DNA from 4 places in the Streptomyces sp. NPDC048639 genome. Region 1 is predicted to be linked to each of the others. Evidence: riboswitches for the same ligand, from Rfam matches in the RefSeq annotation. Region 1 holds a riboswitch; each other region holds the start of a gene.
What was found. Region 1 has a riboswitch for cyclic di-AMP ahead of ACGFNH_RS31080 (M23 family metallopeptidase). Riboswitches for the same ligand answer to the same signal wherever they lie in the genome.
Positions count from the first base shown of each region.

Region 2: it holds a riboswitch for cyclic di-AMP, as region 1 does, so the genes downstream of both, ACGFNH_RS22545 (NlpC/P60 family protein) here and ACGFNH_RS31080 (M23 family metallopeptidase) in region 1, are expected to answer to the same signal.
Region 3: it holds a riboswitch for cyclic di-AMP, as region 1 does, so the genes downstream of both, ACGFNH_RS04630 (transglycosylase family protein) here and ACGFNH_RS31080 (M23 family metallopeptidase) in region 1, are expected to answer to the same signal.
Region 4: it holds a riboswitch for cyclic di-AMP, as region 1 does, so the genes downstream of both, ACGFNH_RS25855 (M23 family metallopeptidase) here and ACGFNH_RS31080 (M23 family metallopeptidase) in region 1, are expected to answer to the same signal.

Region 1 covers NZ_JBICVP010000015.1:7,582-10,846, reverse strand. The annotation lists gene ACGFNH_RS31085 (M16 family metallopeptidase) at 1-1,203, shown strand, start outside; cyclic di-AMP (ydaO/yuaA leader) riboswitch at 1,473-1,665, shown strand; gene ACGFNH_RS31080 (M23 family metallopeptidase) at 1,681-2,457, shown strand; gene ACGFNH_RS31075 (GntR family transcriptional regulator) at 2,675-3,265, shown strand, end outside.
Region 2 covers NZ_JBICVP010000008.1:162,111-165,375, reverse strand. The annotation lists gene ACGFNH_RS22555 (NlpC/P60 family protein) at 1-77, opposite strand, end outside; gene ACGFNH_RS22550 (hypothetical protein) at 351-704, shown strand; gene ACGFNH_RS22545 (NlpC/P60 family protein) at 868-1,986, opposite strand; cyclic di-AMP (ydaO/yuaA leader) riboswitch at 1,995-2,154, opposite strand; gene pcrA (DNA helicase PcrA) at 2,412-3,265, shown strand, end outside.
Region 3 covers NZ_JBICVP010000002.1:68,497-71,761, reverse strand. The annotation lists gene ACGFNH_RS04640 (TIGR03943 family putative permease subunit) at 1-20, opposite strand, end outside; gene ACGFNH_RS04635 (permease) at 17-940, opposite strand; cyclic di-AMP (ydaO/yuaA leader) riboswitch at 1,568-1,741, shown strand; gene ACGFNH_RS04630 (transglycosylase family protein) at 1,747-2,922, shown strand; gene ACGFNH_RS04625 (cupin domain-containing protein) at 3,065-3,265, opposite strand, start outside.
Region 4 covers NZ_JBICVP010000009.1:404,758-408,022, forward strand. The annotation lists gene ACGFNH_RS25850 (PP2C family protein-serine/threonine phosphatase) at 58-1,212, shown strand; cyclic di-AMP (ydaO/yuaA leader) riboswitch at 1,467-1,608, shown strand; gene ACGFNH_RS25855 (M23 family metallopeptidase) at 1,620-2,675, shown strand; gene ACGFNH_RS25860 (aldo/keto reductase) at 2,977-3,265, shown strand, end outside.

The DNA.
Region 1 (3,265 bases):
CCCACCGGACTGGACGGCGTCGCCACGATCATGGCGCGGGCGCTGTCCGAGGGCACCGACAAGCACACCGCGGAGGACTTCGCCGCGGAGCTCGAGCGCTGCGGCGCCACCCTCGACGCCCACGCCGACCACCCGGGCGTCCGCGTCTCCCTGGAGGTCCCCGCCTCCCGGCTGGAGAAGGCCCTCGGGCTGCTGGCCGACGCCCTGCGCGCCCCGGCGTTCCCCGACGGCGAGATCGAGCGGCTGGTCCGCAACCGGCTCGACGAGATCCCGCACGAGCAGGCCAACCCGGCTCGCCGCGCGGCCAAGGAGCTCTCCAAGGAGCTGTTCCCGTCCGCGTCCCGGATGTCCCGTCCGCGGCAGGGCACCGAGGAGACGGTCGAGCGCGTCGACGCCGCGGCCGTACGCGCCTTCTACGAGGCCCATGTTCGCCCCGCCACCGCCACCGCCGTGGTCGTCGGCGACCTGACCGGGATCGACCTCGCTGCCGTCCTCGGGGACACCCTCGGCGCCTGGACCGGCAACACCGCCTCTGCCCGGCCCGTCCCCCCGGTGACCGCCGACGACGCAGGCCGTGTCGTCATCGTGGACCGCCCCGGCGCGGTGCAGACCCAGCTGCTGATCGGGCGGATCGGATCCGACCGGCACGACCGCGTGTGGCCCGCCCAGGTCCTCGGCGTCTACTGCCTCGGGGGCACGCTCACCTCCCGGCTCGACCGGGTGCTGCGCGAGGAGAAGGGATACACCTACGGCGTACGGGCGTTCGGCCAGGTGTTGCGCTCCGCCCCCGACGGCACGGGCGCCTCGCTGCTGGCCATCAGCGGCTCGGTGGACACCGCCTCCACCGGACCGGCGCTGGAGGACACCTGGAAGGTGTTGCGCACGTTGGCCGCGGAGGGGCTCACCGACGCGGAGCGGGACACCGCCGTGCAGAACCTCGTCGGTGTCGCCCCGCTCAAGTACGAGACGGCGGCCGCGGTCGCGGGCACCTTCGCCGACCAGGTCGAGCAGCACCTCCCGGACGACTACCAGGCGCAGTTGTACGCCCAGCTCGCCGACACCGGCACGGTCGAGGCCACGGCGGCGGCCGTCAGCGCCTTCCCGTCGGACCGCCTGGTGACGATCCTCGTCGGCGACGCCTCCGAGATCGAGGAGCCCGTACGTGCTCTGGGCATCGGCGAGGTGAAGGTGGTCAGCGGCTGACGCCCTGAACAGCGGCTGCCCCTGAACGCATCGGCGGACGGCGTCCCTGACAGCGGCTGATGCCCCGTCAGGCCCGACCGCGTACAGCATCGGTACCCCGGAGCCCGGAGTGGCTCCGGGGTACCGATGTATGTCCGGTTTGTTATTGAGTCTGCCGTTTCCTTTGTGGTGTCGACTACAAACGCCCTGATTTCTTTGGCGATTGACAGATGTCCCGTTTAGCGTCGGTCCGGCTGTCCGGCCGGTACACCTGCCGCACCCGCGGCTCCGGGCAGTCATCGCCGAGTCCCCGTACGGCGCGAGCCAGGGGAGCCGGGGACCCACCTTGCTCGTCGCGCGCCGCACCGGCGCGGGAGGGCGCGCAGTCCCTGGGGTGAATCGGGCGCCTCCCGCGAGGGGCCCGTAGGAGACCTTCCTGCTCCGAACCCGTCAGCTAACCCGGTAGGCGAGAAGGAAGGAAAGGAGCACCGCCGCCGCATGGCGTCGTTCACCCGTGCCACCGGGAAGCACCGTTATCGCCGCCCCAGCCGTCTCGCCCGTTCCGGCGCGAGCCTTGCGGGCATAGCCACCCTCGCCACCACCGGGATCGTGACCTCACTGGCCGCCGGTCCCGCGTCCGCAGCCGCGCCGGGCCACGCGCCCGATGCCGAACAGACCGGTCTGCGCCAGGCGATCGTCATGGACGACTCGCTCGCCCGCACCGTGGATGCCCAGGCCGAGGCACAGCAGGACGCGGCCGATGCGGCCGCGGCCCGTGCCAAGGCCGAGGCCGCCGCGAAGAAGCGGGCGGCGGAGGTCAAGGCCGAGAAGAAGCGCGCGGCCCGCGAGGCCGAGCGCAAGCGCCTCAACGCCTTTGTCCTGCCCGTCGAAGGCAGCTACGTCTCCACCTCGTACGGATCCGCCGGTGGCGCCTGGTCCTCCGGCAGCCACACCGGTGTGGACTTCCACGCCTCGTCGGGGACGACCGTGCGCTCGGTGGGCGCCGGCACCGTCGTCGAGGCCGGCTGGGGCGGCAGTTACGGCAACAACATCGTGATCAAGATGAAGGACGGCACGTACACGCAGTACGGCCACCTCTCCGCGGTCCATGTCTCCGTCGGCCGGACCGTCACCCCGGGCGAGAAGATCGGCCTCTCGGGCAGTACCGGGAACACCACGGGCCCGCATCTGCACTTCGAGGCCCGCACATCCCCCGACTACGGCTCCGACATCGACCCGGTGGCCTACCTGCGCTCGCACGGCCTGAGCCTGTGAGCCTCTGACGCGGACCCTCCTGCCGTCCCGCCGGCGGCAGGAGGGAACGGGGACCGCGCAACGGACCGAGCCGGGGACCGCGCAAAGGCCAAAAGATATCCATGTCCGGGTCCCGCCCGATGGAAATTCCTCCGTTGTGCCATACAGTTCTTGAATGAACGCGGTCGAACGTGTTTCCCGGGAATTGCAGCGGAGGTCCGGCCATGCGGGATCGGATGTGAGCGGCGAGACACCGGCAGCCGGCCGTATTCCGGCGCGTGCGGTGTGCCGGGCGATTCGCGACGACATCGTCGCCGGAATCCATCCGCCCGGCAGCAGGCTGACCGAGGAGGTCCTCGCGCGACGCTACGGCGTCTCCCGCGTCCCCGTCCGCGAGGCCCTGCGCACCCTGGAGTCCGAAGGGTTCGTGACCACCCGCAGACACGCCGGGGCCTGCGTCGCCGAGCCCTCCGAGCAGGAGGCCGCCGACCTGCTCGACATCCGCGCGCTGCTGGAGCCGCTGGGCGCCGCGCGCGCCGCACAGCGCCGTACGGACGCCCACCTCAAGGTGTTGCGCGGTCTCGTACGGCTGGGCCAGGAGCGGGCGCGGCACGGACAGGTGGCGGATCTGCGGTCGCTGGAAGGCTGGTTCCACGAGACGCTGGCCCAGGCCTCCGGCAGCCCCAGCCTCGCGGCGCTGCTCACCCAGGTCCGCCGCAAGATCGCGTGGATGTACGCGCCCGCGCCGGTGGGCGCGACGAACTCCTGGGACGAGCACGCCGCGATCGCCGACGCGGTGGCGCGCGGAGAAGCGGACCGGGCCCGGGCG
Region 2 (3,265 bases), on a different contig from region 1:
GCGGCCGTACGGACGGCGGTGCTGCCCGTGAGCGAGCCGATGAACGATCGCTGCCTGGGCTTCCTGTGCGAGGCCACGGCGGCCGTCACTTCCTTCCCCTGGTCTCCGGTGGCCTTGCGGAGGGGCCCGTTCCGGGGTGCCGTACGGGCACCTAGGGGGAGGACGGTAATCCGCTTCGTCCCCGCCATGAGCCGGGATGACCGGGACTGAAACGTTTCGGTACGGCACTGATCGTACGGACCGGGTGATTTCCGCACGCTCTGGCCGTTCGCGCTACTCGCATGACCGAAGCGGCAATTGAGGCCCACCTGAGTGGAAGCGGCTGCTATGGGCCCGGCTAGGCTCCGCGCATGGACATAGCCATCAATGTCTTTGTCGGCCTGCACATCATCGGTATCGCCGCCCTGCTCGGCGGCTTCCTGAACCAGATGAAGGCGATGGGCGAAGGGACCGCGCGCTTCACCCCGGGCATGCTGCACGGCGCGCTGACCATGCTCGTCACCGGCGTCGCGCTCGTGGGGCTGAATCAGGCCGACGACCAGACGGTCAACAACGTCAAGATCGGCGTGAAGCTCGCCGTCCTCGTCGTCATCCTCGGCCTGGTCTATGTGAAGCGGGACGAGGAGAAGGTCGAGAAGGGAGCCTTCGGCGCCGTCGGCCTGCTCACCCTGGCCAACATCTTCATCGCCGTTCTCTGGACCTGACGGCTTCCGGGCGGGCGCGCTCATCTCTCGCGGACACCGCGCAGCCCCCCGGCCGCGCGGTGCCTGACGTACGGGCACGGACCGCCCCCACCGAAGGGGGGCGGTCCGTGCCCGGCCCCGACCGGCGCCCGGCGAGGGGCGCCCGTCAGGGAGAACACTGCGGCTACGCGGGCCGGACGCTGCCGTAGATCGGCATGTACGTGATGGCCTCGGTGCGGACGTTCGCACCCGGCTTCGGCGCGTGGATCATCTTCCCGCCGCCGATGTAGATGCCCACGTGGCTGATGTCGTCGTAGAAGAAGACGAGGTCGCCCGGCTTGAGGTCCTCGGTGGCCACGCGCTTGCCGACCTTCACCTGGTCCCAGGTGGTGCGCGGCAGCGAGACCCCGGCGGCCTTCCAGGCACCCAGGGTCAGCCCCGAGCAGTCGAAGGAGTTCGGGCCCGTCGCCCCCCACACGTACGGCTTGCCGATCTGGGCACGCGCGAAGGCGAGCGCCTTCTCGGCCTTGGCCGCGTAGGAGCCGGAGCCCTCGGTCCGGCCGGAGCCCTGGTCGGCCTCCTCCTGGCGCTGCTTCTCGGCCTGCTGCCGGGCCAGTTCCTCCGCCTCGCGCTCGGCCTCGGCCTTCTTCCTGCGCTCGATCGCCGCCAGCCGGGCCTTCTCCTCGGCCGTCAGCTTCGACAGCAGCTCACGCGCGCCCGACAGCTTGCGCTGTACCGACTCCTTGGTCGTACGGAGCTGCTGCTGCGACTCGGACAGGCCCGCCAGGCTCTCGGTGGCCTCGGCGCGCTTCTTCGACGCGGCCCGCTGCTGGGTCTCGAAGTCCTCGACCGCCTGCTTCTGCCGCCCGGTCATCCGGGACATCAGATGGTCCTGGTCGAAGTAGCTCTGCGGGTCGTCGGCGAGCATCATCGTGGCGGTGGAGGCCATGCCGCCGTTGCGGTACTGGGTGGCGGCATAGCTTCCGAGCAGCCGCCGCGCCTCGTTCAGCTTCTCCGTGCGCTTGGCGACGTCGTCGAGCAGCCGGTCCACTTTGGAACGCTCCTCATCGGTGCGCTCCTTGGCCTGGTTGTACTTCTGCGTGGCGCTGCCGGCCTGCCGGTAGAGCTCGTCCACCTTCTTCTGGACTTCTTCGATGCCCTGCTTCGGCTCGCCCGGAGCGGCCTGCGCACTCTGCGACAGCAGGCTGACCGATGCGAGGGCCGCGGTCGTCAGCCCGACGGTCGCCCGGCCCGAGCCGGGTGACGTGAGGCCACGTGTCCGCGGTTTGCGGTGCGACGCCAAGGCGCGCGTCTCCTTCCGTGGACCGCTTACCGGGTTAGCTGTCGGGTTCGGGCGATCGGAAGGCTGCCCTACGGCTCCGCACGGACGGGCTGCATATGCACGTGCGGGGGCCGATTCACCCCGGTGGGACGTGTGGGTCCCCGGTTCCGGATGCCGTCGGGACGTCGTTCGGACACCCGCCGGGCAGAGCCGGATTCAGCGGAGGCTGCCCGTGCCGACGCGGTCGTCGACGGGGGGTGCGAGCCGCCTGAGCGAGCACGGTAGCCAACGTGTGGGGTACCTGTGAAGGCTGATGTTCGATATGCCCGAAACCTTTTCGTGACCAATCCGGGGCGCGATCGTTCGGAACCGGATCGGGGGCTCGTCCGTCCGAGGACCGGGAACCGGCGTGGGCTGTCAGTCGGGCGGCCTAGACTCGGGGAGCGATGAGCAGCCTCTTTGACGACAACTTTCTGGCGGGCTTCCAGCACCCGGGCCCGGGTCCCTCCGCCCATGCGGGGCGCACCGGTGAGGAGCACCCGCCTCCGCCGCCCGAGGAGGGCGGTGGCGAGGACATCCCTGCCGGTCTCTTCGGCGGGAACTTCGACGCCTCCGCGGACGAGGACGCCCGCGACCGGTACTACCGCAACGGCGCGCACCGCCCCGCCGTGGACACCGCCGCGCTGCTCCAGGGGCTGAACGAGGAGCAGCGCTCCGCCGTCGTCCACAGCGGCTCCCCGCTGCTCATCGTCGCCGGGGCCGGCTCGGGCAAGACCCGGGTGCTCACCCACCGCATCGCCTATCTGCTGGGCGCCCGGCAGGTGCACCCCGGCCAGATCCTCGCGATCACCTTCACCAACAAGGCCGCGGGCGAGATGAAGGAGCGCGTCGAGGAACTCGTCGGCCCGCGCGCCAAGGCGATGTGGGTGTCCACCTTCCACAGCGCCTGCGTCCGCATCCTGCGCCGCGAGAGCAAGAAGCTCGGCTTCACCTCCAGCTTCTCGATCTACGACGCGGCCGACTCCAAGCGCCTGATGTCCCTGGTCTGCCGCGACCTCGACCTCGACCCGAAGCGCTATCCGCCGAAGTCCTTCAGCGCGAAGATCTCCAACCTCAAGAACGAGCTGATCGACGAGGAGGACTTCGCGGGCCAGGCGTCCGACGCATTTGAGAAGACCCTCGCCGAGGCGTACACGCTCTACCAGTCGCGGCTGCGCGAGGCCAACGCGCTGGACTTCGACGACATCATCATGACCACCGTCCATCTGCTCCAGGCGTTCCCGGACGTCGCCGAGCACTA
Region 3 (3,265 bases), on a different contig from region 1:
ATCTGGACATTGCGTCTCATAGCATCCACCACCCGACGAGTGCGCTGGAGGCGACGGCCACCACTGTGGTCGCCGCCGAGAACCGGACGGCGAAGGCGCGCCCGAAGGTGCCCGACTGCAGGGCGATGAGCTTCACATCCACCATCGGCCCGACCACCATGAACGCCAGCCGCGCGGTGGGAGAGAAGCCGGTGAGGGAGGCGGCGACGAAGGCGTCGGCCTCCGAGCAGACGGCGAGCACGATCGCCAGTGCGGCCAGGAAGAGCACCGAGAGCCAGGGCGACCCGGCGAATGTGTCCAGGACGGACCTCGGGACCGCGACGTTGAACGTCGCCGCCGCCATCGCACCGACCACCAGAAACCCTCCGGCGTGGAGGAAGTCGTGCTGGAAGCCGAGCCGGAACTCCTCCCACCGGCCGTGCCCCGGGGTGTGTCCCGTGCGGTGGGCCGGCAGCCGCAGCCACTCCTCCCGGCCGAGGCGGATCCACAGCCAGCCCATCACGACCGAGGTCGCGAGCGAGGCGAGCAGCCGGGCCGCCACCATCTCGGGTGCGCCGGGGAAGGCGACGGCCGTGGACGCGAGCACGATCGGGTTCACCGCGGGGGCCGAGAGGAGAAAGGCGAACGCGGCCGCCGGTGCGACCCCGCGCCGGATCAGGCTCCCCGCCACCGGTACGGAGGCGCACTCGCACCCGGGCAGGACGACCCCGGCGGCGCTGGCCACGGGGACGGCGAGCGCGGGCCGCTTCGGCAGCGCCCGTGCGAAGACCCGCGCGGGCACGAAGGCGTTGATGGCCCCCGAGATGACGGTGCCCAGCAGCAGGAACGGCAGGGCCTGCACCACGATCGCGATGCAGACCGTACGCCAGGCGCCCAAGGCTCCGGGGTCCGGCTGCCCGATCGCGCCGGTGGCGACCGCGGCCGCGAGGGCGAGTCCCATTACGACGGCGGTGGCGGCCGGCCAGGGGGGCCGGCCCGGAGGTCTGCGGCCGGTCCTGGGGGCGTCGCTCGCACCCGCTTCGTGCGGCACCGGCGAGGCGGTGCCCTCCAACGCGTCCGTTCTCTGCACTGCGACTCCGCACGTTCCGCGACCGGGGTTGCTCACGATATGCGCGAATGGGGCGGACGTCGGGAAACACTTCGGGCGCTTGGTCCAGAATCATCCGTTTCGCCGGACCGACCCGGGTGCAGTAAAGGGGTGTTTCAGGACCGCATTACAGCAAAAATGAATTCAACCGCCAAAACGGACAATTGGCCGTGCGGTGACACATCTCACAGATGCTTCGCCATGAATGTGACCTCCAGCACTCGAAGGGCCCGAATTCCTTCAACTTGGTTACCGGCTGCCTCTTGTGAGAGTCGTTCAGTAGTAATCGCCTTTGCTGTGGGGCAAAGATCGGCAGCGCAGCGTGACGCAATAGCAAGTCGATCTGTCCCCCGGCGATTCAGACAAATGCAGGGCACTTGTGGCGAAGAAATGGATGTGTTTATTTTTCGGCTGCCTGCCCATCGAAAGGGCGGGCGCCCATCTGCCGGAGCGCCGAGTCCTGCCGCCGGTGGTGGGAGAAACGACAACGCACCCACGGCAGGAGCGGGGGACCCAAGGTAAGTGCCGTACCGCCATCGATGTGGTCCGGCTTGGGGTGAAGACGTGCCGAAACGCTCGTAGCTGCGTGAAGGCACGGCCGGGCAACTCCAGCCCGAACCCGACAGCTCACCTCGCAGGCGTAGGAGAGGAAGAACCCTATGTCTGCACGCGGACGTCACCGCCGCTTCAAGCCCAACCGGATCACTCGCGCCACGTTCGTCGCCGCCGCGGGCGGTGCCGGTATCGGTCTGTCCTTCATCGGCGCCGGCAGCGCGAACGCTGCCCCCGTCGGCACCTGGGACAAGGTCGCCGAGTGCGAGAGCAACGGCAACTGGAGCATCAACACCGGAAATGGCTTCTACGGAGGCCTCCAGTTCACGCAGAGCACGTGGGACGCCTTCGGCGGCAGCCAGTACGCCGACCGCGCCGACCACGCGAGCAAGGCCGAGCAGATAGCCGTCGCCGAGAAGGTGCTCGACGGCCAGGGCCCCGGCGCCTGGCCGGTCTGCGGCCCGAAGGCCGGTCTGGCCAAGGGTGGTCCGGCCCCCGAGGCCCCCGCCGCCGGCGAGAAGGCCGAGACCAAGCCGGCCCCGGCCGCCAAGGACCGTGCCGACCGTGGCGAGAAGCGCCACGGCAAGGGCGAGGCCTACACGGTCGTCAAGGGCGACTCGCTCTACAAGATCGCCACGTCCAAGCACGTCGATGGCGGCTGGAAGCAGGTCTACCAGGACAACCGCCAGGTCGTCGGCGAGAACCCGAACCTGATCCACCCGGGCCAGAAGCTCAGCCTGGGCGGCGGCAAGGCCGAGGCCGGGCAGAAGCACGAAGGCTGGAAGAAGCAGGGCTCGAAGCACGCCGCGCCCAAGGCCCAGGCGCCGAAGCAGGAGGCCAAGCCGGCCGCCAAGCCCGCGGCCGGCAAGAGCGCCGACGGCTTCACCGCCCCGGTCGACAACCTGACGCTCGGCACCCCGTACCACCAGTCGGGCAGTTCCTGGTCCAGCGGCTACCACACCGGCGCGGACTTCCGTGCCGGGACCGGTACGACCGTCAAGTCCATCGGTGCGGGCGAGGTCGTCTCCGCGGGCTGGGGCGGCAGCTACGGCAACGAGGTCGTCATCCGCCACGCGGACGGCAAGTACAGCCAGTACGCCCACCTGTCCTCGCTGTCCGTCTCGGCGGGCCAGTCCGTGACCGGCGGCCAGCAGATCGGCCTGTCCGGCTCCACCGGCAACTCCTCCGGTCCGCACCTCCACTTCGAGGTCCGCACCGGTCCGGACTACGGCTCGGACATCGACCCGATCGCGTACCTGCGCGACCACGGCGTCAAGATCTGACGATCTGACGCGCGAACGACTCGAACGGCTACGGAGTCTTCCCTCCTGACTCGATGAGGCGCCGGTTCCCCGTGACGACGGGGAACCGGCGCCTCGCTTCTGTCCTGGTGCGGGAAAGATCGGTCAAGGGAGCGGGCGGAGGTCACGCCGTGCGGCACAGGGCCCTGATCATCCGGCCGTGTTCCGGGTATCGCGCGGCCAGGTCGTCCGCATCGCCGTCTTCGTAGTCGGACGGGAGGAACCCCGGCGCCATGGTGCATCCGATGAGCGCGTGGCTGCCGCCGCCGCGGACACGCGCCCCCATCCACGTCCGGCCCGGAACGGTGAACTGGACGTGCTGCCC
Region 4 (3,265 bases), on a different contig from region 1:
CCCGGCCAGGGTGGAAGGGGCGCGCTCGCGGACACGCCGCAGCGTCGGCCCTCACGGATGGGCAGGAGTCAGCAGGTGGGGACGCACGTCGAGGGACCTCGCCGCCTCGGTGGAGCCCGTCGGCCCAGTGCCCGGGTCATCCGCTGGATCCCGGCTCTGCTGATCATCGGCGGCGCGATATTCGACCTCATGACGCCGCCCCGCTTCACCGGCTCCCCGTTCTTCTCGGCGGCCCCGCTGGTGGCCGCCCCGTTCTTCTCGCTCGGTGTCACCGCCCTCACGGGCGGCGCGAGCGTGCTCACCGTGCTCGCGCTGCGGCTGTACGACATCCGGCTCACCGACATCGAGTCGGTCACCGAGCTGGTCACCGTCTTCACGGTCGCCGTCCTCGCCCTGCTCATCAATCGCGTCGTACGCCGGGGCGACCTGCGCCTCGCCTCGGCGCGCACCATCGCGGAGGCGGCCCAGCGCGCCGTCCTGCCCGACCCCGCCGAGCGGATCGGGGGCTTCCATGTCGCCGCGCGCTACGAGGCCGCGCACGCCGAGGCCAGCATCGGCGGCGACCTCTACGCCGTGCAGGACACCCCGTACGGCGTGCGCCTGGTCGTCGGGGACGTGCGGGGCAAGGGACTGGATGCCGTCGAGGCGGTGGCGATCCTCATCGGCTCGTTCCGGGAGGCCGCCGAGCAGGAGCCGACGCTGGAGGCGGTGGCCCGGCGGCTGGAGTGGGCGCTGCACCGGGAGAGTGCCCGGGGTGCGGGGCCGGACCTGTTCGAGGGCTTCACCACGGTCGTCCTCGCCGAGGTGCACGGCGTCGATGACCCGGCAGGCGCGGGCACGCTGCGGCTGCTCAACCGCGGCCACCCACCACCGCTGCTGCTCTACGAGGACGGCGGTCTGAGGGGTGTCGAACCGAAGGTGCCCGCACTGCCGCTCGGCATGGACGACCTGGGCGTGTGGCCGGACCTGGTCCAGGAGTTGGCGTTCCCCGGCGGGGCGACGCTGCTGCTGTTCACCGACGGGGTGACCGAGGCGCGCAATGCCCGCGGCGTCTTCTACGACCCGGTGGAGCGGCTGCGCGGCATGCATTTCCCCGATCCCGGCACGCTCCTCGACGCGCTCGTGGCGGACGTTCGCCGTCATGCGGCGGGCGAGGCACCGGATGACATGGCGCTGCTCGCGGTGGCACGACCCGAAGGCCACGGTCCGTAACCGGATCGCATCGCTCCGCATAACAACTGACGAACAGTCAGCTATGGGGGGTTGTCGGGCGTGAGGTCAACTCGCCCGATTTTCCTGGACCATGTACCGATTTGCCCCCACGGATTTCGTTAACGATCACACGGAACAGCTTGGAAACAGGTCCCGCGGTCTATTAACGTTCGATAACGCAGCGCGGTCGTCCCAGCCGCCACAAGAGGTGGCACCGTGCGCCTACGCCGAATCCCGCACCACCAGCATCACCCGCAGCATCCGCACCAACTGCACCAAGGGAACCGGGGAACCAAACTCTTGGGGTGAATCGGGCACCTTTCCCAAAGGCGCTCGTAGGAGACCTTCCTGCTCCGAACCCGTCAGCTAACCCGGTAGGCGAGAAGGAAGGAAAGGAGAGCGCCCGAGTGGCGTCCAACAGGCCTGCCCCCGAGCCCTTGTACGAACCCCCCGCCGCCCATGGTCCCGGCGGATTCGGTGAGTTCGGCGAGGAGTCCCCGGCCGCCGGTACCGGCGAGTGGAACCCGACGGCCGACTCCCTTGCTCCCGCGCGCGGCAAGCACCGCGTCAGCAAGCAGCGCGGTGGCGGCATGGCCCGCAGCGGTGCCGTCCTCGGGGTCGGTATGTTCGCGGCCGTCGGCGCCGGTGGCATGGCCACCGCCCAGGACAAGCCCCCGGCCGCCATCTCCATGCCGGATCTCGGCATCACCGACCAGCTCCCGGACGCCAAGTCCCTGCCGGGCATCGGCTCCCTGGTGGCCGACGACGACGCCCCCGCCGGAGCCACCACCCCGCTCTCCACCGCGGGACTCACCGACACCGAGGCCGCCAACGGCACCGGCGCGGGCGAGGCGCTGCGCGCCCGCATCATGCGCCAGGCCGAGCAGCAGCAGGGCGCGGCGGAGACCGCGCAGCGCGAGGCGGCCGAGAAGGCAGCCGCGAAGAAGGCCGCCGAGGAGGTCGCCGAGGCCAAGGAGAAGGCCGCGGACGCCAAGGCCGCCGCCGAGCGCAAGGCGAAGGCCGAGGCCGCGCGCAAGGCCGAGGCCGAGCGACTGGCCAAGCTGGCCAAGCAGTTCACCCTCCCCGTCGCCTCGTACACGCTGACCGCGGGCTTCGGCGAGGCCGGCTCCATGTGGGCCAACGACCACACCGGGCTGGACTTCGCCGCCCCCACCGGTACCCCCGCCAAGGCGGTGCACGGCGGCACGATCACGGAGGCCGGCTGGGCCGGTTCCTACGGCTACCGGATCATCCTCACCCTCGACGACGGCACCGAGGTCTGGTACTGCCACCTGTCCTCGATGACCAAGACGTCCGGGAAGGTGACGACCGGCGAGACGATCGGCCGCGTCGGCGCCACGGGCAATGTCACCGGGGCCCACCTCCACTTGGAGGTCCGTCCGGGCGGCGGCGACCCGATCGACCCGGCCGGCTGGCTGCGCGGCAAGGGCATGGCGCTCTAGACCCGCACCACACCCCTCTCGCGCCGCTCCGGCGCGACCGTCCTGAGGCCGTCCGTCCACCGGTCGGCCACCCCCACCGCGTTCGCCGCCAGCCCCGGTGTTTCCTCCCCCCTGGCACCGGGGCTGCCGGTATGCCCGCGGCCTTGCGTACCCGCGTCGCTCGCCGCGCCTCGCTCGCCGCGCCCGTTCGTGCACCTGGACCGTTTCGTGCACCTGGACCCTTCGCGCACCGGACCGTTCGCGCATCCGAGCCCTTTGCCATGGCGGAATAGCCGTGCCCCGGGGAGCGTTGGGTTGCCGCATGGCCGACAACAGCAGGATCATCGGTGATCTGACCGTCCACCCCCTCTGCCTCGGCGGCAATGTCTTCGGCTGGACGGCCGACGAGCAGCAGTCGCACGCGGTGCTGGACGCCTACGCGGCAGCGGGCGGCAACTTCATCGACACCGCCGACGTCTACACGGCCGCGGTCGAGGGCAATGCCGGTGGCGAGTCCGAAACCGTCATCGGCAACTGGCTGGCGGCACGCGGCAACCGCCAGGAGGTCGTGATCGCGACCAAGGCGGGCCGGCACCCGGAGTTCATGGGCC